One region of the Pseudolabrys sp. genome, then DNA from elsewhere that is predicted to be linked to it. Evidence: predicted binding sites of a transcription regulator. Region 1 holds the regulator's gene; the other holds the start of a gene.
The links. Region 1 encodes LexA, which represses DNA repair genes until DNA is damaged. Its sites were predicted from a motif close to TGTTCNNNNTGTGTTCNG; they were not measured.
Positions count from the first base shown of each region.

Region 2: AB7F10_RS05970 (PA0069 family radical SAM protein) is a predicted target of LexA. The motif match lies at 3,124-3,141, and genes of this name have one in related genera.

Region 1 is NZ_JBFWPH010000005.1:187,298-199,339, reverse strand. Features, by position in the region: gene gltA (citrate synthase) at 1-1,247, opposite strand, end outside; gene gltX (glutamate--tRNA ligase) at 1,474-2,895, opposite strand; gene AB7F10_RS16435 (glutamine--tRNA ligase/YqeY domain fusion protein) at 3,104-4,801, shown strand; gene AB7F10_RS16430 (ComEC/Rec2 family competence protein) at 4,971-7,271, shown strand; gene lexA (transcriptional repressor LexA) at 7,284-7,997, opposite strand; gene AB7F10_RS16420 (molybdopterin molybdotransferase MoeA) at 8,132-9,343, opposite strand; gene moaC (cyclic pyranopterin monophosphate synthase MoaC) at 9,347-9,889, opposite strand; gene trpC (indole-3-glycerol phosphate synthase TrpC) at 9,895-10,695, opposite strand; gene trpD (anthranilate phosphoribosyltransferase) at 10,695-11,738, opposite strand; gene AB7F10_RS16400 (anthranilate synthase component II) at 11,750-12,042, opposite strand, start outside.
Region 2 is NZ_JBFWPH010000002.1:135,325-147,366, forward strand. Features, by position in the region: gene AB7F10_RS05950 (DctP family TRAP transporter solute-binding subunit) at 1-639, opposite strand, end outside; gene AB7F10_RS05955 (fumarylacetoacetate hydrolase family protein) at 676-1,572, opposite strand; gene AB7F10_RS05960 (GntR family transcriptional regulator) at 1,704-2,468, shown strand; gene AB7F10_RS05965 (glycosyl transferase) at 2,465-3,058, opposite strand; gene AB7F10_RS05970 (PA0069 family radical SAM protein) at 3,165-4,364, shown strand; gene AB7F10_RS05975 (VOC family protein) at 4,375-4,818, shown strand; gene AB7F10_RS05980 (ribonuclease HII) at 4,916-5,650, shown strand; gene AB7F10_RS05985 (glycosyltransferase family 39 protein) at 5,712-7,226, shown strand; gene cydB (cytochrome d ubiquinol oxidase subunit II) at 7,242-8,243, opposite strand; gene AB7F10_RS05995 (cytochrome ubiquinol oxidase subunit I) at 8,262-9,656, opposite strand; gene AB7F10_RS06000 (NCS2 family permease) at 10,078-11,367, shown strand; gene AB7F10_RS06005 (EamA family transporter) at 11,391-11,828, shown strand; gene AB7F10_RS06010 (hypothetical protein) at 11,845-12,042, opposite strand, start outside.

The DNA of each region.
Region 1 (12,042 bases):
CGGCCGATCTTCTGGCGCGGATCCTCGATCATCTCTTTCCACTGCGCGATCCAGCCGACGGTGCGGGCGAGCGCGAACAGCACGGTGAACATCGAGGTCGGGAAGCCCATCGCTTTCAGTGTGATGCCCGAATAGAAGTCGATGTTCGGGTAGAGTTTCTTCTCGATGAAATACTCGTCGTGCAGCGCGACCTTTTCCAGTTCCATCGCGACGTCGAGCATCGGATCGTCCTTGATGCCGAGCTCGGTCAGGACCTCGTGGCAGGTCTTCTGCATGATCTTGGCGCGCGGATCGTAGTTCTTGTAGACCCGGTGGCCGAAGCCCATCAGGCGGAAGCTGTCGTTCTTGTCCTTCGCGCGCTTGACGAATTCCGGGATGCGGTCCGGCGTCCCGATCTCGGCCAGCATGTTGAGCGCGGCTTCGTTCGCGCCGCCATGCGCCGGGCCCCAGAGGCAGGCGCAGCCGGCGGCGATGCAGGCGAACGGATTGGCGCCCGACGAGCCGGCGAGCCGCACCGTCGAGGTCGAGGCGTTCTGCTCGTGGTCGGCGTGCAGGATGAAGATGCGGTCCATCGCGCGCGCCAGCACCGGGTTCGGCTTGTAGTCCTCGGCCGGTACGGCAAACGACATGCGCAGGAAGTTCGACGCGTAGTCGAGATCGTTGCGCGGATAAACGAACGGCTGACCGACCGAATATTTGTAGGCCATGGCCGCGAGCGTCGGGATCTTCGCGATCATGCGGATCGAGGCGATCATGCGCTGATGCGGGTCGGAGATGTCGGTCGAGTCGTGATAGAAGGCCGACAGCGCGCCGACCGAGCCGACCAGCACCGCCATCGGGTGCGCGTCACGGCGGAAGCCTTGGAAGAACCGGCTCATCTGCTCGTGCACCATGGTGTGGCGCGAGACGCGATAGTCGAAGTCGGCCTTCTGCGACGGCGTCGGCAGTTCGCCGTAAAGCAGGAGATAGCAGGTCTCGAGGAAATCGCCGTGCTCGGCGAGCTGCTCGATCGGATAGCCGCGGTAGAGCAGGATGCCTTCGTCACCGTCGATGTAGGTGATCTTGGACTCGCAGCTTGCCGTCGAGGTGAAGCCGGGATCGTAAGTGAACATCCCGCTGTCGCCGTAGAGCTTGGAGATGTCCACGACGGAGGGGCCGATCGACCCGTGATAGAGCGGAAAATCCCAGTTGCTGTTGCCGACGGTCAGCTTGCCGGAATCCGAGGTTTTGTTCGTTTTTGCGTCCATGATCGGGCCCTCGAAGGCGGGTGGAACCGGCCCGCCCGGTTGTGCACCGGTGGGCAAGCGGATCGGCGGTTCGTCGCCATCCGCGAAGCGTGTCGTCTGCCTAACTCATAGGAATGTGCACTGCAAGATAGCGCAATGCAGGGCTTTCCGCCATGCGAGGCGGAGCTTCCCGGCGTTTCTGCGGGGTGAAACCGGGGGACAAGAGGGCGCCGGGCCGCCGCCCCGGTCAGGAAATCTGGTCCTGCAGCCGCGCGAGCGTCTCCTCGCGGCCGAGCAGGTTCAGCACTTCGAAAATCGGCGGCGAGGTGGTGCGTCCGGTCAGCGCCGCGCGCAGCGGCTGGGCGACGGCGCCGAGCTTCAGCCCGGCCTGTTCGGCAAAGGCGCGGACCCGCGCCTCGGTCGCGGCCGCGCTCCAGTCGTCGCCGTCGGCCAGCTGTCGGGTCAGCCCGGACAAGATGGTCCTGGCCTCGGCCGTCAGCAGGCTGCGGGCCTGCTCGTCCGGCTCGATCGGCCGGCTTGCCCAGAGAAAGCGCGAACCGGCGAACAGCTCGACCAGCGTCTTGGCGCGCTCCTTCAGGCTCGGCATCGCAGCGATCAGCGAGGCGCGCAGCGCCGGAGTCATCTTGGCGATCAGTTCTTCGCCGCCGGCGATGTGCGGTAACAGGCCTTCCAGCGCCGCGACCAGATCGGCATCCGGCGTCGCGCGCATATAGTGGCCGTTGAGGCTCTCGAGCTTTGCGAAGTCGAACCGCGCCGGCGAACGGCCGATACTCTGGAGGTTGAAGGCCGCCACCATCTCCCCGGTCGAAAAGATCTCCTGGTCGCCGTGGCTCCAGCCGAGACGGACCAGATAGTTCCGCATCGCTTCTGGGAGGTAGCCCATGGCGCGGTAGGCATCGACGCCGAGCGCGCCGTGGCGTTTCGACAGCTTCGAGCCGTCGGGGCCGTGGATCAGCGGAATATGCGCCATCACCGGCACCTGCCAGCCGAGTGCGTCGTAGATGTGCTTTTGCCGCGCGCCGTTGGTCAGATGGTCGTCGCCGCGGATGATGTGGGTGACGCCCATGTCGTGATCGTCGACCACCACCGCGAGCATATAGGTCGGGCTGCCGTCCGAGCGCAGCAGGACGAGGTCGTCGAGATCGGCGTTCTGCCAGACGACGCGGCCCTGCACCTGGTCCTCGATGACCGTCTCGCCGGTCTGCGGCGCCTTGAGGCGGATCACCGGCTTGACGCCGGGGGGCGCCTCGGAAGGGTCGCGGTCGCGCCAGCGGCCGTCATAAAGCCGGGCGCGGCCCTCGCGGCGGGCCGCCTCGCGCATCGCGGTCAGTTCCTCGGGGCTCGCGTAGCAGCGGTAGGCCATGCCGGCGGCGAGCAACTGCTCGACCACTTCGCGGTGACGGGCGGCGCGGCCGTGCTGGAAGACGATGTCGCCGTCCCAGGACAGGCCGAGCCAGGTTAGCCCCTCGATGATCGCGTTGATGGCGGCGGTGGTCGAGCGCTCGCGGTCGGTGTCCTCGATCCGCAGCAGCATCGTGCCGCCACGGGCGCGGGCGAACAGCCAGTTGAACAGGGCCGTTCGTCCGCCGCCGATATGGAGGAAGCCGGTCGGGGACGGCGCAAATCGGGTGACGACAGGGTCGCTCATCGCGGGCGCGATGTACCACAATTGGGCCAACCGTCCACGCTATTTAAGGCTTGGGTCACTTAACGGTCCGGCGACCCTGAGGGGCGACAAGCCTTTCCCTGCGGCGGCAGATTTGGCAGATAGGCCGGGCAAAAGCGCGTTGACGCGCGTCTTCAACGCGCCAGGCGAGCGGTTTGCGCCGCAGGGCGAATTCTGGGATTCAAGCACGATGGCGAAGGACGATTCGGCGGCCGGCACCACGACGGCCGGAGAGGCACCAGTCCGCGATTTCATCCGCGATATCGTCGCGGGCGATCTCGCCGCCAAGCGCCATGCCGGGGTCGTCACCCGCTTTCCGCCCGAGCCGAACGGCTACCTGCATATCGGCCACGCCAAGTCGATCTGCCTGAATTTCGGCCTCGCCGAGGAGTTCGGCGGACGCTGCCACCTGCGCTTCGACGACACCAACCCGGCCAAGGAAGAGCAGGAATATATCGACGCGATCATTCGCGACGTCCACTGGCTCGGTTTCGACTGGGGCAAGCACCTCCACTACGCCTCGGACTATTTCGAGACGCTCTACGCCTGGGCGGAGGGCCTGATCCGCGCCGGCAAGGCCTATGTCGACGACCAGAGCCACGAGGAGATGCGCGTCAATCGCGGTACGCTCACCGAGCCCGGCAAGAACAGCCCGTTCCGAAACCGCAGCGCCGAGGAAAACCTCGACCTGTTCCGCCGCATGCGCGCCGGCGAATATCCGAACGGCGCGCGCGTGCTGCGCGCCAAGATCGACATGGCGTCGGGCAACATCAACCTGCGCGATCCGGTGCTGTATCGCATCCTGCACGCGAAGCATCCGCGCACCGGCGACAAGTGGTGCATCTATCCGAGCTACGATTATGCGCACGGTCAGTCGGACGCGATCGAAGGCATCACGCATTCGATCTGCACGCTGGAATTCGAGGATCACCGTCCGCTCTATGAGTGGCTGCTCGACAATCTTCCGGTGCCGTCGAACCCGCGGCAGTACGAATTCGCGCGTCTCAATCTCGGCTACACGGTGCTGTCGAAGCGCGTGCTCACCATGCTGGTGCGCGACGGCCATGTGAAGGGCTGGGACGATCCGCGCATGCCGACGCTCGCCGGCTTGCGCCGCCGTGGCGTGCCGCCGGAGGCGATCCGCGATTTCATCAAGCGCATCGGCGTCGCGAAAGCGAACAGCGTCGTCGATGTCGGCATGCTCGAGTTCTCGATCCGCGAGGCGTTGAAGTCGGCGCCGCGCCGCATCGGCGTGCTGCGTCCGTTGAAGCTCGTGATCGAGAATTATCCGGAAGGACAGACCGAGCAGTTGCCGGCCGCCAACCACCCGGACGACCCCGCAGCCGGCACGCGCATGGTCACCTTCGGCCGCGAGCTTTGGATCGAGCGCGACGACTTCATGGAAAATCCGCCGAAGAAATTCTTCCGTCTCGCGCCGGGCGCGGAGGTGCGGCTGCGCTACGCTTACTTCGTCACCTGCCGCGAGGTCGTCAAGAACGCGGCGGGCGAGGTGATCGAACTGCGCTGCACCTACGACCCCGCGACCAAGGGCGGCGACGCGCCGGATGGCCGCAAGGTGAAGGGCACCATTCACTGGCTGTCGGCGAAGGACGCCGTGCAGGCGGAGGTGCGGCTCTACAATCCGCTGTTCAAGTCGCCGGACCCGCCGGGCGGCGAGAACTTCGCCGCCGACCTCAATCCGGAGTCGCTCGAGATTGTCGCGGACGCTCGCGTCGAACCGGCGCTCGCGACCGCGAACAACACCGCGCCGGTGCAGTTCGAGCGGCTCGGCTATTTCTGCCGCGACGTCGATGCGACCCGCGAGAAGCCGGTGTTCAACCGCACCATCGGCCTGCGCGACAGTTGGGCCAAAGAGCGCACAACGTAACGCGCGGCTTTCCTCCGTCGTCATGCTCCGCGAAGGCGGGGCATCCAGTAATCACCGTAGACGGTTGTATTTACTGGATCGCCCGGTCAAGCCGGGCGATGACAGGTGAGGATGCCCATGTAAACTGTCCCCCGGACCGGCCCAAGTTTTGGGTTGCCTGGGGACTGGGATGGCGCCGGGGGACAGGGTGCGCGACGGCGCGCGCGCGAAAGCACGCGCGCTCGCCGCAGGCGTGGACGCCGCACGACGGCGTGCCGGCGGCGCTTTGCCTGCCGGGCTTCTGCTTGCGTTGCAGCGATGGCGCGAAGTGCTGGCGCAGTATCTCGCGGCGGAATTCGCGCCGGGCCGCCTGGTGCCGTGGATGCCGGTCGCCTTCGGCATCGGCATCATCGGCTATTTTACCGCGCCGCGTGAGCCGCTGTGGCCGGCAACCGCGGCTCTCGCTGTCGTGCTCGCCTTCGCTGCGTTCCTCGTGCGTCGGCGGTTCATCGCGTTTGCGGGCGCGCTGACGGCGGCTGCGATCGCCACCGGGTTTGCCGTTGCGACAATCAAGACCGCGCTGATCGCGCATCCGGTGCTCGACTATCCTGTCTTCGGCGCTGCGGTCACCGGCTTCGTCGAAATCCGCGAGGAGCGGGCGCGCAGCGATCGTATCGTCGTGCGCGTCGCGTCGATGAGCGGTGAGCGGCTGCGCGTCAAGCCGGAGCGCGTGCGCGTTGCAGTCCGCAAGGGTCATGCGCCGGCGGTTGGCGATTACGTGAGCTTCAAGGCGCGTCTCACGCCGCCGTTGCAGCCATTGCGTCCCGGCGGCTACGACTTCGCGCGCGACATGTATTTCCAGCGCATCGGCGCTTCGGGTTATGTGCTGGGGGCCATCGCGACACAGCCGGCACCGGGCGCGCGCGGTTTCTGGCTGTCCTATCGCAGCGCGATCGAAATGATGCGCGAGACGATCGACGATCGCATTCGCGCCGTGCTGCCCGGCGACACCGGCTCGATTGCCTCGGCGCTCATTACCGGCAAACGCGACGCGATCACGCAACCCGTCAACGACGCGATGTATGTGTCGAGCCTCGCGCATGTTCTGTCGATCTCCGGCTACCACATGGCGGTGGTCGCCGGCATCGTGTTCTTCGTGATCCGTGCCGGCTTTGCACTGAGCGCTGCCGCCGCGACCCGCCATCCAATCAAGAAATGGGCGGCGGCCGCCGCGCTGGTTGCCGCGACGTTCTATCTGCTGCTGTCGGGCGCGGAGGTCGCGACGCAGCGCTCCTACATCATGGTCGCGATCGTGCTGATCGGCGTGATGGCCGACCGGCCGGCGCTGACGTTCCGCACGCTCGCGGTCGCCGCCTGTGCGGTGATGCTGCTGACGCCCGAGGCCGTGGTGCATCCGAGCTTCCAGATGTCGTTTGCCGCGACGCTCGCGCTCATCGCCGCTTACCGCAATGGGCTGCCGTGGCGTGCCGACGCCGACACGTCGGCCGGCGCGCGCCTCGCGCTGTGGGGCGGACGCGAGATTGCCGGGCTGGTGATCGCCTCGCTGGTGGCGGGCCTCGCCACCACGCCTTACGCGGCGTTCCATTTCCATCGCCTCGCGCCCTATGGCGTGCTGGCGAACCTCGCCGCCATGCCGGTCGTCTCGGCCTGGGTGATGCCGATGGGTATCCTCGGCACGCTGGCGATGCCGTTCGGCTTCGACGGCCTGTTCTGGCCGCTGATGGGTGCCGGCATCGACTGGATGGTGACGGTCGCCCTGTGGGTCGCGGCGTTGCCGGGCGCGGTGGGGCACATCCACGCCTTCGGCATCGGGCCGTTGCTGCTGGCGACCGCCGGGCTGCTGCTGATCGCCATGCTGCGGACACCGCTGCGCTGGAGCGGGGCGGGACTCGCGCTTCTGGCCTGCCTCTGGGTTTACGTCACGCCGAAACCGGATCTGCTGGTGTCGGCCGACGGGCAAACGGCGGCACTCCGGCAGGCCGACGGCCGGCTCGCCGTTCTCCACGCCGGCCGTGACAATTTCGCCTTGCGCGACTGGCTCGCCGCCGACGGCGATAGCCGGACCGTCAAGGACGACACCCTGAAGGCGGGTGTCCGCTGCGATCCTGTCGGCTGCACCGGTCCTTTCGCGAACGGCAGGGTCGCCGCATTCAGCGAGACAATCGAGGCGCTTGCGGAGGATTGTTCACGTGCCGCAGTGATCGTGACGCCGCGCGAGGCTCCTGCGACATGCAAGGGCATGCTGATCGACCGTGGTGTCTGGCGAGCCCACGGCGCCAGTGCGTTGCGCTGGACCTCCGCTGGCAAGGGGAGCGCCGCCATCGTCGAATGGGCGCGCCCGGCGGGCGAGGCGCGGCCCTGGAGCGGCCTGCGGGTGCAGGCGACCGCAACTGCGCCGTCGCCGGCGAAGCGGCGGCCGGCGCAGCGCGATGCCACGCCGCCGGACGGCGCGCGCGAGGCCGACGATTAGGCTGGAACGGTCTCAGTAGCGCCGGAACAGGCCGACAAGCCGGCCCTGAATGCGGACCCGGTTCGGCGGCAGGATACGCACCTCATAGGCGCTGTTGGCCGGCTCGAGTGCGATGGAGGCGCCGCGGCGGCGGAACCGCTTGAGGGTGGCTTCCTCGTCGTCGATCAGCGCCACCACGATGTCGCCGGTGTCGGCGGCGTCGCTGCGGCGGATCAGGGCGATATCGCCGTCGAGAATGCCGGCCTCGATCATCGAGTCGCCGCGCACTTCGAGGGCGAAATGCTCGCCGGTCGAGAGGAGGTCCGGCGGCACGTTGATGGTGTGGCTGCGGGTCTGGATCGCCTCGATCGGCGTGCCGGCGGCGATGCGGCCCATGACGGGCACGGCAATCGGGTGCCCGGCGCTGCCGCCGTCATCGTCGGCGGCCACCGCACGGACGCGGCCGAGGTCGCCCTCGATGACACTCGGCGTGAAGCCGCGGCTGCGCCCGGAGCCAAGCCCATGGGCGACCGAATCGGGCAGCTTGATCACTTCGATGGCGCGGGCGCGGTTGGGCAGGCGGCGGATGAAGCCGCGCTCCTCCAGCGCCGTAATCAGCCGGTGGATGCCGGATTTCGACCGCAGATCGAGCGCGTCCTTCATCTCGTCGAACGAGGGGGGGACGCCGGTTTCCGTCAGCCTCTCGTGCAGGAAACGCAGAAGCTCGAACTGTTTGCGGGTCAGCATGGATTTCCTCGGATTTCCCCAGTTCCGGCCCCGCGCATCCCACGCATCGGCCAGAAACAAATCATGAACGGACACTATCCGTTCCAGTTGTGTTCCGCAACCGATTAATTTGAAGTGAACAATGCGAACGGCCGCTAAAGGCCGAACTTAAGGATGACGCAGGGCGAGCCGGCCTTCGCCGCCGGCGCACGCACCTCGCGAATCAACAGGCAGTCCGCCACGGCCAGTGGCGCCATCAGCGAGCTGTCCTGGTTCGCCAGCGGCGTCGCGACCGGGACGCCATCCGGGCCTTCGCTCAGCGTCGCGCGCAGGTAGTCGGCGCGTTCGTCGTTCTCCGGCATGTCGCGGCCGAGCACCGCCGCTTGCGGGGCATGGATGACGTCGCGGCGGCCGGCGAGGCGGCGCATCAGCGGCACCAGGAACAGGAACGAGCACACGTAGGACGACACCGGATTGCCCGGCACGCCGAGCACCTGCATGGGGCCGAGCTTGCCGTGCATCATCGGGCGGCCGGGGCGCAGTGCGACGCGCCAGAACGACAGGTCCATGCCCTCGGCGGTCAGCGCCTTCTGGACGAGGTCGTGCTCGCCGACCGATGCGCCGCCGGAGGTGAGCAGGATATCGGCGCCGGCGTCGCGGGCGCGACGGATCGCGGCGCCGATGGCGTCGAGGCTGTCCCGCGCGATGCCGAGTTCGATTGCCTCGCAGCCTTCGGAGCGCACCAGCGCGGCGAGCGCAAAGCCATTCGAATAGACGATCTCGCCGGGCTTCGGCGCCTGGCCGGGCGGCACCAGTTCGTCGCCAGTGCCGAGCACGGCGACCTTCGGCCGGCGCACCACCTTCACCGCCGGATAGTTCATCGCGGCGGCGAGCATCAGGTCGCGGTCGGTGAGGCGGCGGCCCTTGGCGAGCAGGACGTCACCTTCGCGGAAGTCGATCGCGGCAGGGCGGACATGGCGGCCGGTCTTGATGGCGAGCTTGATCAGAACCTTGTCGCCGTCGCGGCCGGTGTCTTCCTGAATGACGACGGTATTGCTGCCCGCCGGCATCACGCCGCCGGTGAAGATGCGCGCGGCTTGGCCCGGACCGACGTGGCCTGCGAACGGGTGGCCGGCGGCGACTTCGCCAATCACGTCAAGCGTGACCGGCGCCTGCGCGATATCCGCGCCGCGCACGGCATAGCCGTCCATCGCGGAAAGCGCCGCCGGCGGCTGGGTTCGTTTGGCGACGAGATCCTGCGCCAGTACGCAGCCGAGCGCATCCGACAGCGGAACGTCATGCGCGGGCAGCGGCGCGGCGTCCGCGAGAACCTGTTTCAGCGCCTCTGCGACCGGCATCAGCGCCATCGTTTAGCCCTTCGCGCGGTAATGGCCGGACTTGTAGTGTCCAGACTTGCCGCCGAGCTTTTCGATCAGGCGGATGCCCTCGATCCGCATGCCGCGCTCGACCGCCTTGACCATGTCGTAGATCGTCAGACACGCGACCGACACCGCGGTCAGTGCCTCCATCTCGACGCCGGTCGGGCCTTTCACCTTCACGGTCGCACGCACGGTCAGGCCGGTGAATCTGCGGTCCGGCGCGATCTCGACGGTGACCTTGGACAGCGCCAGCGGGTGGCAAAGCGGGATCAGCTCATGCGTCCGCTTGGCCGCCATGATGCCGGCAAGCCGCGCCGCGCCGAGCACGTCGCCTTTCTTGGCGTTGCCCTTGAGCACCAGCGAGAGCGTCGGCTTCGCCATCGTGACGCGGCCTTCCGCGACCGCGACGCGCTCGGTCGGCGATTTGGCGGAGACGTCGACCATGTGGGCTTCGCCGGTCGCGCCGATATGGGTCAGGCGCTGTCGCGCCGGGCGCTTCGAGGTTTTCCTGGTCGCCCGCTTTGCCACCGGCATCGGCCTCACGGTGCCGCGCGGGTGAGGATGGCGCGGATCGCCGCCGTCACGTCCGGCTGGCGCATCAGGCTTTCGCCGATCAGGAAAGTCGACATGCCGACCCTGGCGAGCCGGGCGAGGTCGGCCGGGGTGTTGATGCCGCTTTCGCCGACGGCGATGCGGTCGCGCGGGATTTTCGGCGCCAGCCGCTCGCTGGTTTCGAGCGCCGTGACGAAAGTCCGCAGATTGCGGTTGTTGACGCCGATCAGCGGCGATTTCAGGCGCATGGCCCGCTCAAGTTCAACTTCATCATGAACTTCAATAAGCGCGTCCATGCCATATTCGAACGCTGTGCTTTCGATCTCGGCAGCCGCGGCGTCATCGAGCGAGGCCATGATGATCAGGATGCAATCCGCCCCCAGCGCCCGGGATTCGACCACCTGATAGGGCTCGTAGATGAAATCCTTGCGCAGCGCCGGCAGCGCTGTGGCGTTGCGCGCCGCGCCGAGGAATTCAGGCTTGCCCTGGAATGACGGCGCGTCCGTCAGCACCGAGAGACAGGTCGCGCCGCCGGCCTCGTAAGCCTTCGCGAGCGTCGGCGGATCGAAATCGGCCCGGATCAGGCCTTTGGAGGGGCTTGCCTTCTTGATCTCCGCGATCAGCGCATAGTCGCCGGCCGAAACCTTCTTCTCGATCGCCTTGGCGAAACCGCGCGGCGGTGCGGCGGTTTTGGCGTCACGCTCGAGAGCGCCGAGCGGGCGAACGCGCTTGGCCGCCGCGATTTCCTCGCGCTTGTAAGCTTCGATCTTGGTGAGAATGTCCGACATCAGGCGTCCTGCACCGGCTCTTTGGCGTTCGAAACCGCGATCAGGCGGTCGAGCCGGCCTTCGGCTTCGCCTGAATCGACCGCCTTTGCGGCAAGCACCATGCCGTCATTCAAATCCTTCGCCTTGCCGGCAATGATCAGCGCCGCGGCGGCATTGAACAGCGCGATGTCGCGCAGCGCGGTCTTCTTGCCCTTGAGCACGTCGAACAGCGCGCGGGCATTGGTGTCGGCGTCCGCGCCGCGCAGCTTGTCGGCGGTGACGCGGGGCAGGCCGACGTCCTCCGGCGCAATCTCGAAGCTGCGGATCTTGCCGTTCTCGAGCGCGCAGACGCTGGTCGTTCCGGTCGTGGTGATCTCGTCGAGCCCGTCGGACCCATGCACGACCCAGACCGCTTCCGAGCCGAGGTTCTTCAGCACCTGCGCCATCGGCTCGATCCACTGTTTGGAGAATGCGCCGGTCATCTGCCGCTTGACGCTTGCCGGGTTCGACAGCGGTCCGAGCAGGTTGAAGATGGTGCGGGTGGCCAGTTCGACGCGGGTGGGGCCGACATTCTTCATCGCCGGGTGATGCGCCGGCGCGAACATGAACCCGATGCCGGCATCGCGAATGCAGCGCGCGACCGCTTCGCCGGCGAGATCGACATTGACGCCGAGCGCGGCCAGCACGTCGGCCGAGCCCGATTTCGACGACAGCGCACGATTGCCGTGCTTGGCGACCGGTACGCCGGCGCCGGCGACGATGAAAGCCGCGCAGGTCGAAACATTAAAGGAGCCGGAGGCGTCTCCGCCGGTGCCGACCACGTCGATCGCGTCGGGCGGCGCTGCGACACGCACCATCTTGGCGCGCATGGTGGTGACCGCGCCGGTGATCTCGTCGACCGTCTCGCCGCGCACACGCAGGCCCATCAGCAGGCCGCCCATCTGCGAGGGCGTCGCTTCGCCCGACATCATGCGGTCGAATACGAAGGTCGCTTCGTCGCGGGTCAGCGCCGCGCCGGTCGCCACCTTGCCGATCAGCGCGCGGAATTGATCGCTCTCGTTCATGGACAGCGCTCTCAGGCCGTTGCGCGCGCGGGCGCGGCGTTCGTTGACGAGGTGCGGCGGCCGTGCGCGGTGTTCCACGCCGTGGCGATGTCGAGGAAGTTCTTCAGGATCAGGTGGCCATGCTCGGAGGCGATGCTTTCGGGATGGAACTGCACGCCGTGCAGCGGCCGGGATTTATGCGCCACGCCCATCGTCACCTTGTCTTCGGTCTCGGCGTTGACGGCGAGGTCCGCCGGCATGGTGGCGCGGTCGACGATCAGCGAGTGATAGCGGGTCGCCTGAAACGGCGCATTGATGCCGCGAA
Region 2 (12,042 bases), on a different contig from region 1:
TTCCTGGCCGTCGATCGCGCCGGTCTGCAGCGCGACATAGACCTCCGGCATCGCCATCGGGGTCGGCTCGACATTGAGCGTGCGGCCGAGCAGCAGCCACTCCGGCGTCGCCGGCATGCGCAGCTTCACGCCCTTGAGGTCGTCGGGGCCTTTCACCGCGCGCGCCTTGCGCAGGTTGAGCTGGCGGGTGCCGAGATAGGCGACCGAGAGGATCTCGATGCCCATGTCCTTGGCGACGGCGTCATGCACCGCCTTGCCGACCGGACCGGCCATGCTCTTGATCATGTGGTCGTAGTCGCGGAACAGGTAGGCGCGGTTGAGGAAGCCGAAGCTCGGCACCTGCTGCGACACCTCGAAGGTCGTCATCGTGCTCATTTCGAGGTTGCCGCGCTGGATCGCCGGCACCTCGGTGCCCTGGCGGAACAGCTTCGAGCCCGGATAGGTCTCGACCTTCACCCCGGCATTGGCCTTCTCGACCTCGGCCTTGAAGGTTTCCATCGACTTCGCAAGGAAGTCGGCCGGCGGTCCGGCGGTCGAAAAGCGGATCGTTACATCGGCGGCATTCGCGGCGCCGATGCCGACGAGCGCGGCGATGGCCGGTCCCGCGAGGCAGCGCGCCACTGTCCGAAACATCTGCATCACAACTCTCCTTGGTTTCGCCCGCGCGGGGCGCGACTAGTTCCTGATGGTCACCGAGAGGCGGCCAATGCCGTCGACTTCCGCGTCGATCTTGTCGCCTGGTTTGAGAAAGGTTCCCTTCGGCACGCCGACGCCGGCCGGCGTTCCGGTGAGGATCACGTCGCCGGGATCGAGCGTCATGATGTTGGACGCGAGCGCGATCTGCTCGGCGACCGAAAAGATCATCTGGCTCGTGTTGCTGTCCTGCTTCATCTCGCCGTTGACGGCGAGGCGCAGCTTGACGTTCTGCGGATCGGGCAGGGCGGCGGCCGGCACGATCCACGGGCCGAGCGGGCAGCCCATGTCGGTCGCTTTGCCGGCGACCCAGTCGAGCTTGTAGAACTGGTCCGGCGCCTGATTGAAATCGCGCGCCGACATGTCGATGCCGATGGTGTAGCCGGCGATGTGATCGAGCGCCTTGTCGGCGGTGACGTAGCGCGCGGTCTTGCCGATCACGGCGGCGAGTTCGATTTCCCAGTCGTATTTCTGCGTGCCGCGCGGCATCGCGATCTCCGCGCCGGGACCGACCACCGCGTTGCGTGGCGGCTTGAAGAAGAAGAACAGCCGCTGCGTCTCCTTCTTGACGCCGGGGAAGCCCATCTCGGCCATGTGGTCGTAGTAGTTGGCGCCGGCGCACAGGATCTTGCCGGGATAGAGCAGCGGCGCGAGCAGGTCCGCGCCTGCGGCGTCGATACCAATATTCGCACTTTGCGCGGCATTGATCTTCTTCGCGGCATCGTCGAGCCGCGACTTGTTGCGCGCCCAGTCGTCGAACAGCGCCATGGCGGTCGCCGGCAGGTCGGGCGCGAGCGCGGGGAAGGGAAAGAGTTTTTGATTCACCCGCAGGCAGGGTGTCGCCTTGCCGCCAATACGCGCCGTCGCCAAAGCCCACATGGAAGTCCGGTCTCCGTTTTCAGTGCGGGGTCATCGTCGGTCCGCGTTTCGGCCGAGTCAATGAATTTTGGAAAATTTAATCTGAATTGGAAAACTTGACCCCTAATCCAAATCCCGGCAGACAGGGCGGCATGGTGGCTATCGATTCATCGGGACGGTCCGCCGTCGGCCGCACGGTGGCGGCGCAGATCTACGATCAGCTCAAGACCGATCTGCTCGCCGGCGCCTTCACGCCGGGGGCGGCCTTGCTGACGCGCGAACTGCTCGCGCGCTACGGCTGCGGCATCAGCCCGCTGCGCGAGGCGCTGGCGCGTCTGGTCGGCGAGGGTTTTCTCGCGGCGAGCGGGCATCGCGGCGTTCGCGTGCCGGTGCCCTCGCTCGCCGATCTCGACGAGCTTTACCGCATCCGCATCCTGCTCGAATGCGAGGCGCTCGGCCTTGCGATGGAGCATGGCGACGATGTGTGGGAGGCGAATGCGCTCGCCGCCTGTCACCGGCTCGAACGCGCGGCATTGCCGGGCGCCGGACCGGAAGACGAACGCGGCGCGCGCACCGCGAGCTGGGAGGAGCGCCACCGCGCGTTTCATCTCGCGCTTGTCGCGGCCGCGCCGGCGCCGCGCCTGCTGCGCCTCGTCGAGCAGATGATGCAGCAGACCGAACGCTATCGCGCGCTGCGGCTGCTGCAGAGCCCGTCGGAGAAGCTGGTGCGCGACGTTACCGCCGAGCACCGCGCGCTGCTTGATGCCACGGTGGCGCGCGATCCGGCGGCGACGCAATTGCTGCGCGATCACCTGACGCGGACCTGGCGTTTCGTCGCCGATCTCGTCGAGCGCGGCAAGACGCCGGGTAACAAGACGCCGGACGGCAAGACGCAGCCGAAAAAACCGAAACGCTAGGATGCCGTCCGCAGCCTGACGGTCGCGCCGAGCAGCGCGATGCGCCTGGCCCCGAGCTTGCGCATCAGCGCGGCTTCCGGGTCGCCGCCGTCGGCATGGCCGCCCAATTCGTCATAGAAGCGGCGGTGGATCATCAGGCCGTTTTCGGGCCGGCGCGCCGTGCGCATCAATGCGCGCAACGCATCGCCCAGCGCGGAGCCTGCCGGCATGGCGCGGAACGTCGCCGCGTTTCGATAAGCACCGTCGCTCTCCTCGGCGAAGCGTTCGACAGCGCCGATCCATGTCGGGTCCGGCACCGCGCCCGCGCGCAGGAACATCAGCCATGGCGACCGCGCGGCCAGCGAGGCTTCGCGCAGCCGCGTGCCAAGCGGCGCGTCCGACTTGAGGAACTTGCAGCCGGCGATATCGGCCACCCGCTCGGTGTCGTCACGCGAATTGGCGTCGGCGACGATCACGTCGGTCAGCACGCCGGCGGTCGCACCCGGAACCAGCGCGGCGAGGGTCGGCACCAGCAGACGCTCCGATTCTCGCGTGGAAATAATCGCGGTCAGCATGAACCCCAGCCCGCTGAAGGCGTTGCCCCAGATCATGGGGTGTCACCACCGAACCCCCACGAGATCAAGCCTGGAAATGCCTGAATTTCGGACTATTTGTTTGTTCTTGTTATGTTCACATTTCAGCGCTAGGACGTGAACCATGGCTCGATCCCCGACAGCCCTGAGAAACCCGCCGGCGGGCGACCCGGCGTCCCGGCCGGATTCCCGGCCGAAGGACGATGCCGGTCTGCGCCCGGCCGACGAGATTTCCGGCCTGCTCGGCGTCGCTGTCGACTTCGAACGGCGGCGCGGCCGCGGCGCGGTGTCGAACGCCGCCGGCCGCTACGAGCCGACCGCGCGGATCGCCTTTGATGACGGCTGGCGCAGCCTCGACGACCTGCCGCCGTTCAAGACCACGGTGGCGCTCGACGCCACCCGCAAGATCATCACCCGCAACCAGTCGCCCGATATCGGCTTCGACCGTTCGATCAACCCGTATCGCGGCTGCGAGCACGGCTGCATCTACTGCTTCGCCCGGCCGACCCACGCTTATCTCGGTCTGTCGCCGGGTCTCGATTTCGAATCGCGGCTGTTTGCCAAGCCCGACGCGCCCGAACTGCTCGAGCGCGAACTGGCGTTGCCGAGCTACGAGCCGAAGGTGATCGCGATCGGTACCAACACCGACCCGTATCAGCCGATCGAGCGCCGCTACCAGATCATGCGGCGCATTCTCGAAGTGCTCGACCGCGCTTCGCACCCGGTCGGCATCGTGACGAAGTCGGCGCTGGTGCTGCGCGATATAGACATTCTCGCCCGCATGGCGCAACGCAATCTCGTCAAGGTCGCGCTGTCGGTGACGACGCTCGATCCGCAGCTCGCGCGCGTCATGGAGCCGCGCGCGGCAACGCCGATGCGACGGCTCGAAACGCTGCGCCGTCTCAATCAGGCCGGCATTCCGACCACGGTGATGGTCGCGCCGATCATTCCTGCGATCAACGACATGGAAATCGAGCGCATTCTCGACGCCGCCGTGCTCGCGGGCGTGAAAGAGGCGGGCTATGTGCTGCTGCGCCTGCCGCTCGAGGTGCGCGACCTGTTCCGCCAGTGGCTCGACGCCAATTTCCCCGACCGCGCCGACAAGGTGTTCAAGCTGATCCGCGAGACGCGTGGCGGCAAGGATTACGACGCCAATTGGGGTGCGCGCATGAGCGGCAAGGGGCCTTACGCCTGGTTGATCGGCCGCCGTTTCCAGCTCGCCTGCGAAAAGCGCGGCATCAACGCGCGCAAGCTGAAACTTTCGGTCGACAGCTATCGCCCGCCGAAGCCGGCGACCGAGCAACTCAGCCTGTTCGGAGACTGACGGGGCATTCATGCCGGAACACCACGACGCGCACCTCACGCTTGTCACGCTCGGCGTCGGCAATCTCGAACGCAGCATCGCCTTCTACGAGACGATGGGCTTCCGCCGGAAAAGCCGGGCCGCCGAAGGCGTCGGGTTCTTTCAGGCCGGCGCCTGCGCGATCGCGGTGTGGCGGTCGGACGAACTGGCAAAGGACGCGAATTTCGCATCCGAGGGCATGGCGCCCGCCTTCCGCGGCGTCGCGCTCGCATGGAACTGTAATACGCCGGAGGAGGCCGACGCCGTGATGACGCGGGCGGCCAAGGCGGGCGCGAAAATCCAGAAACCGGCGGAGGCGACCTTCTGGGGCGGCTATGTCGGCTACTTTACCGACCCGGACGGTCATCTCTGGGAGATCGCGCATAATCCGGCGTGGCCGCTGGACGACGAGGGCCGGGCGCAGATCCCGGACTGATTTCGCTCCTTTGATTTCTCCCCGCGATCCACCGACGCAACACGATACGAGTCGCTTGGACGGTTGACTTGAAACGGCCGCCGCGCACTGTTCGCGCATGCCTCCGTCCCCGACTCGACGAACCGCGACTCGCAAGGCCGTTTCCGCGCGCCTGCTCATCGACGAACCGGTGCTGCGCCCGACTTTCACGCGCGAGCGCCGCGCGCTGAAGAAGGGCATCTGGCCGGTCGCCGGCTGTGACGAGGCGGGTCGGGGGCCGCTCGCCGGGCCGGTGGTCGCCGCCGCCGTCATCCTCGATCCTGCCCGCGTGCCGCGCGGGCTGAACGATTCCAAGAAACTCGACGAGGACGAGCGCGAGAAGCTCTACGAGAAGATTTGCGCGACCGCCGAAGTCGCCGTCGCATTCGGTTCCACCGCACGAATCGACCGCGACAACATCCTGCGCGCCTCGCTGTGGGCGCTGGCGCGCGCGGTCGCGGCGCTGCCGTCGCGTCCTCGCCTCGTTTACGTCGACGGGCGTGACCGCATCGATGTCGCCTGCGATTGCGAGGCGGTCATCAAGGGTGATGCGCTGGTCGCCTCCGTTGCAGCGGCGTCCATTGTCGCCAAGGTGACGCGCGACCGGCTGATGGCGCGGGTCGGCGCGGCATGCCCCGGCTACGGTTTCGAGCGCCACCGCGGCTATGGCGTGCCGGAGCATCGCGCGGCTCTCGAGCGCCACGGGCCGACCGGGTTCCATCGGCGCAGTTTCGCGCCGGTCTTTGCCCGGCTGGCGAGCGTGGAGGAAGAGGCCGAGGACGACGCGCTTCTGGCAAGCTTGTTGCCACGCTGAGCGGCCTTCTCTATCTCTGACGGGCTGAGGGAACTCACCGGTCGGGCCGAACGCCGCTTCCATGCATTACGTCTCGCTCATCGTCGAGTTCCTGCGCGGCCGCCCGACGCTGGTGTTCTGGGGCGCCGCGCTGTCGCAGGCCGCGCTGTGGGTGGTCTTTCCCTGGCTGTTTTTCAGTTCGCCGCCGGGTGACGTGCCGATCCTGCTCGCGGTCGGTCATGAGTTGCGGCTCGGCAGTTATCTCGGCCCGCCGCTCGCCTTCTGGTTCGGCGACGTTGCGTTTCGCCTCGCCGGCGAGTTCGGCCTCTATGTTCTGGCGCAGGCCTGCGTCGTCACCGCGTTCTGGGCGGTGTTCGATCTCGGCCGCATGATCGTCGGCACCCGGCACGCCGCGCTAGCCGTTCTGCTGATGACCGGCATCGCCGCCTTCAGCCTGCCGAGCGTCGAGTTCGGCCCGGCGGTGCTGGCGATGCCGCTGTGGGCGCTGGCGCTCAATTATTACTGGCGCGCCAGCGGCGACGACGGCCGCGGCTACTGGTATCTGCTGGCGCTCGATCTTGGCCTGTTGCTGCTCACGACCTATGCCGGCGTGATTCTGCTCGCGCTGCTGCTGATCTATTCGCTGGCGACGCAGCGTGGCCGCCAGGCCTTCACGCAAGCCGAGCCCTGGCTCGCGGCGGTACTGCTGCTGATCGTGGTGTTTCCGCATGGCGTCTGGCTCGTGGACCGCTGGCCGGCGGTGCTGCCGACTTTGATGGGAGCAAGCGGCGGCGACTGGTGGACCTCCTCGGCGATGCGCTTCGTCAGCATCGTCGTCGTCGTTCATCTCGGCCTGGTGCTGCTCACCGTGCTGGCGAGCCGCTGGCGCGCGCCGCGCAACGAGCGGGTGCCGGAAATCGACCGTAGCCCGGCGCCGCGGTCGGCGCGTTACTTCGTCTACTTCTTTGCGCTGGCGCCCGCGTTGGCCGCCGTTGCGCTGCTGATCGGGCTCGGCCGCGCCGCGCCGCTCGAACGCGCGGCGCCGTTCGTCCTGCTGTCGGGCCTCATGGTCATCACGCTCGCGGGCGACCGCGTGCTGATCTTCCGCGAACGCATCGTGAGTTTTTCATGGCTCGGCCTGCTCGTGCTGCCGCCGGCGCTGACGTTCCTCTCGCTGATCTTCCTGCCCTGGACCGTGGCGACCAACCTGCAGACCGCGCAGCCGGCCGCCAGCATGGGGCGTTTCTTCGCCGACAGTTTCCAGCGCCGCACCGGCAAGCCGCTCGCCATCGTCGCGGGCGACGATCATCTCGCGAGCCTGATCGCGCTCGCCGCGCCGAGCCGGCCGACGGTGTATTTCGACCGCACGCCCGAACACAGCCCGTGGGTTAATGCCGACCTCATTCGCAAGAACGGTGCGGTGCTGGTCTGGCGCGCGAGCGAAAGCGACGCTGCGCCGCCGGCCGCGCTCAAGGCGCAGTTTCCCGAATTGTCGCCGGAAGTGCCGCGCGCCTTCGCGCGCACGATCCAGGGCCGTCTGCCGTTGATCCGCGTCGGCTGGGCGATGATCCGCCCGCAGGCGGAGCCTGCAAAGTAAGTAGCCCGCGCCGGGTCAGTGATAGCTTTCGCCTTCGGCAACCTTGCCGCGGAACACCCAGTAGATCATCGCGGTATAGCCAAGGATGACCGGCAGCAGCACCAGCGTTCCGACCAGCATGAAGATCTGGCTCGCCGGCGCGGCGGCGGCGTCCCATACGGTGAGCGAGGGCGGCACCAGATAAGGGAAATTCGAGATCACGATGCCGAGATAGCCGAGCAGGAACAGCATGATCGACGCGAAGAAGGGCAGGATCTCGCGGCCTTTCTCGATCCAGCGCCAGAGCGCGAGCGCGACGAGACCGGTCACCGCCGGCACCGGCCACAGGAAATAGAAATTCGGCAGCGAGAACCAGCGCGCGAAAATGCGTTCCGACATCATGGGGGTCCACAGGCTGACGATCCCCATGAACACCAGCACGGCGAGCAGCAACAGCTTCGCCTGGCTGCGCCCGCGCTGACCGACCGGCCCTTCGGCCTTCATGTTGAGCCAGGTCGCGCCGAGCAGGCCGTAACCCGACACGAGCGCCAGCCCGCACAGCGCGGAAAACGGCGTCGCCCACTCGAACGGGCCGCCGGCAAAGGCGCCGTTCTCGATTTTGATGCCCTGGATCATGCCGCCGAGGATGACGCCTTGCGAAAACGCGGCGATCGTCGAGCCTGCGGCGAAGGCGAAATTCCATTTCGCCTTGGTCTCGGCGACGCTGCGGAATTCGAACGCGACGCCGCGGAAGATCAGGCCGAGCAACATCACGATCACCGGCAGGTAGAGCGCCGGCATGATGATCGCATAGGCTTGCGGAAAGGCGACGAACAGACCGCCGCCGCCCAGCACCAGCCAGGTCTCGTTGCCGTCCCAGAACGGTTTGACGGTCGCCATCATCTGGTCGCGCTCGCGGTCGTCCTTGGCGAACGGAAACAGGATGCCGATGCCGAGGTCGAAACCGTCGAGGATGACATAGAGCGAAACGGCGGTGCCGATCAGCGCCGCCCACATCACCGGGAGATACCACTCCATTCCCATGGCCGCCTCCCTTTACCGGTTGCCGATGGCTTCGCGGGCGGCTTTGCCCGCCGCGCTCAGCGGATTATTGGCGGTGCCTGAATCGTCGCTCACCGCGCTGCCTTGCGGGCCGCGATTGATCAGCCGGTTGATGTAGTAGATGCCCATCGAGAAGATGATGCCGTAGGTGACGACGAACAGCGCCAGCGTGCCGGCGATGGTCGCGCCCGGCACCGGCGAGGTGGCGTCCGCCGTGCGCAGGATGCCGTGAGCGATCCACGGCTGCCGCCCGCTTTCGGTGACAACCCAGCCGGCGATCACCGCGACGAAGCCGGTCCACCAGGTCTGCGAAACGATGCGCAGGTACCAGCGCGTGTCTTCGAGCCGCCCGCGCCACCACAGGAACGCGCCGTAGAGCGCGGCCGCGATCATGAAGAAGCCGATCGCCAGCATGATGCGGAAGGCGAAGAACACGGTGACGACCGGCGGGCGGTCCTGCGGCGGCACACTCTTGAGGCCGGGAAACAGGCCGTCGACCTTGTGCGTCAGGATCAGCGAGGAGCCGCGCGGGATCGAGATTGCGAAGCGGTTCATTTCCGCTTTCTCGTCGGGCCAGGCGAAGATGTGGAAATCGCCCGGCTTGCTGCCGTCCCAATGCGCCTCCATCGCCGCGACCTTGATCGGCTGATGTTCGAGCGTGTTGAGGCCGTGCTGGTCGCCGATGAAGAGCTGCAGCGGCGCAAGCACCGCCATCAGGCCGATGGCCATGCGCACCATCGTGCGCCCCTGCGCGACATGCGTGCCGGCGATGAGATAGCGCGCGCCGACTGCGAGCACGACGAAGCCGGTCGTCAGATAGGCCGCGTTCAGCATGTGCGCGAAGCGGTAGGGGAAGCTCGGGTTGAACACCACCGCGATCCAGTCGACCGGGTAGGCGATGCCGTTGCGGATCTCGTGGCCGGCCGGCGTCTGCATCCAGCTGTTGGCGGACAGGATCCAGAACGCCGAAATCGCGGTGCCGACCGCGACGATCGCCGCCGACAGGACATAGAGCCAGTCCGGCACGCGGTTGAAGCCGAACAGCATGATGCCGAGGAAGGTCGCTTCGAGGAAGAAGGCGGTCAGCACCTCGTAGCCGATCAGCGGCCCGATCACGTTGCCGACGACGACCGAGAAACGGCTCCAGTTGGTGCCGAACTGGTAGGACAGCACGATCCCCGACACCACACCCATCGCGAAGGAGACCGCGAAGATCTTGGTCCAGAACCGCATCAGCAGGTGATAGCGCTCGGTGCCGCTGCGCAGCCACATCGCGCCGAGCGTCGCGATATAGGCGGACAGGCCGATCGTGAAGCTCGGAAAGATGATGTGAAAGATGATGGTGAAGGCGAACTGCAGCCGGGCAAGCATGACCGGATCGAGTTCCAAGGCGAAATTCACGGTTATGGCTCCTTCCGGAAATGCCGTTTGGTTCCAATTGGATTTTCAATTGCGAGCCGAAATCGGATCGGGTGCCTCCGTTTGGCGAAGATCAAGCCAACGGATCGATACTATCACCCCCGGTCGCCGCGCGCAGATGCTTTCTGCCGCACGGCTCTGCGCGTCGCGCCGGGATCGCGCAGGGGCAGCGGTCCGGCGGTTGGCGGCCATGCAAGTTTTTGCGGTGAACAACCTGCTTCCCCCGGGGTTTTGCGCGCGCCTGCGCGCTAGTGTTGCCCCGGGGCAAGGAGCGGTCTGCGACAGTTACGCGGCCTGCGGAGTCCTGTGAGCGCAAACGGGGGTTGCGATGGCTCGGAAAACCAAGACACCGGCGAAATCCGCGGGTTCCACCGGCGGCGGCGTGGAGGCGATGCTCGACCGTTACTTCGGGCTGACGCAATCCGGCACCAATGTGCGCACCGAATTCATCGCCGGCATCACGACCTTCCTGACGATGGTCTACATCGTTTTCGTCAACCCCGCGATCCTGAGCAAGACCGGCATGGATCACGGCGCGGTATTCGTCGCGACCTGCATCGCCGCCGCCGTGTCGACGTTGGTGATGGCGCTTTATGCGAATTATCCCATCGCGCTCGCGCCCGGCATGGGGCTCAACGCCTTCTTCGCCTTCACCGTGGTGCTGACCTACAAATACACGTGGCAGCAGGGACTCGCCGCCGTGTTCTGCTCGGGCGTGATCTTCTTTCTGATCTCGGTGTTCCGCATCCGGCAATACGTCATCGATGCGATCCCGCAGAATTTGAAGTTCGCGGTGTCTGCGGGCGTCGGATTGTTCCTCGGCATCATCGCGCTCGAGGAAGCCAAGATCATCGTCGACCACCCGGCGACGCTGGTGACGCTCGGCGACCTGCGGCACTGGGAGCCGGCGCTGATGCTGATCGGCTTCGTCCTGATCGCGGCGCTCAATTACCGGCGCATCATGGGCGGCACGCTGATCGGCGTTCTCGTGGTGGCCCTGATCGGCATCCCGCTCGGCCTGTCGAAGTTCACCGGCGTCGTCTCGATGCCGCCCTCGATCTCGCCGACCCTGTTGCAACTCGATTTCTCGCGGGTTGGTGAGGCGACGTTCCTCATCGTGGTGTTCTCGATCCTGTTCGTCGATGTGTTCGACAATGCCGGCACGCTGATCGGCGTCACCCATCGCACCGGGCTGATGAAGGACGGCAAGCTCGCGCGCATGAAGGAGGCTCTGATCTCCGACAGCTTCGCGGCGATGTTCGGCTCGCTGATCGGCACCTCGACGACGACCAGCTATATCGAGAGCGCTGCCGGCGTGTCGGCGGGCGGGCGCACCGGCCTGACCGCGGTGTTCGTCGCGATCTTCTTCCTGCTCGCGCTGTTCTTCGCGCCGCTCGCCGGCATGATCCCGGCCTATGCTTCGGCTGCTGCGCTCTTGTTCGTCGCCTGCGTGATGGCGCGGGGCCTCTCGGAAATCGACTGGGAGGACGTGACCGAATACGCGCCGGCGGTGGTGACGGCCGTCACCATGCCGCTGACCTATTCGATCGCGACCGGCATCGGCCTCGGTTTCATCACCTACGCCGTGATCAAGATCATCGCCGGGCGGGTCAAGGACGCTTCGCCGGCGGTGATGGTGCTGGCTGCGCTGTTCGCCATCAAGTTCGCGGTGGCTGGATAGGCGGCCGGCAAGGGGGAGGCGATTTGGGCGCGTTCCCGTTTGCGAGCTGGCAGATCTGGGCTGTCGGCGCCGCGGTGTTCGCGGCGCTGACGGCGATCTTTGCCAAGGTCGGGGTCGAGAACGTCAACTCGGACTTCGCCACCTTCGTCCGCACCATCGTCATTCTGGTGTCGCTCGCCTTTATTCTGTTGGCGACGGGGCAGTTCCAGTCGCCCGGATCGGTGTCGGCGCGCAGCTACGTCTTCCTCGTGCTGTCGGGCCTGGCGACCGGCGCGTCCTGGGTTTGTTATTTCCGTGCGCTGAAGATCGGACAGGCGGCGCAGGTCGCGCCGATCGACAAGCTGTCGGTGGCGCTGGTCGCGCTGTTCGGCGCCGTCTTTCTCGGCGAGTCGCTGACGTTGCCGAACTGGCTCGGTGTCGCGCTGATTGTGGTTGGCGCGATACTGGTTGCCTATCGCTAGTCCGGTTGCGGACCGTCTAGTTGGTCGGCGCGGTCAGCTTGAGGCCGAAATAGTCCGGCACCACCTTCTGCGAATTGTTGGGCCGCAAGGTCTTCGACAGGTTCGACCCGTCGCTGCTGTCGACGCCGGGCTGCCGGTTGACGTCGCGGGTGCGCGCGGCGTCGAAATTGAGCTGGTACTTGTCGTAGCGGCCGATTTCGACGCCGGACGGCGT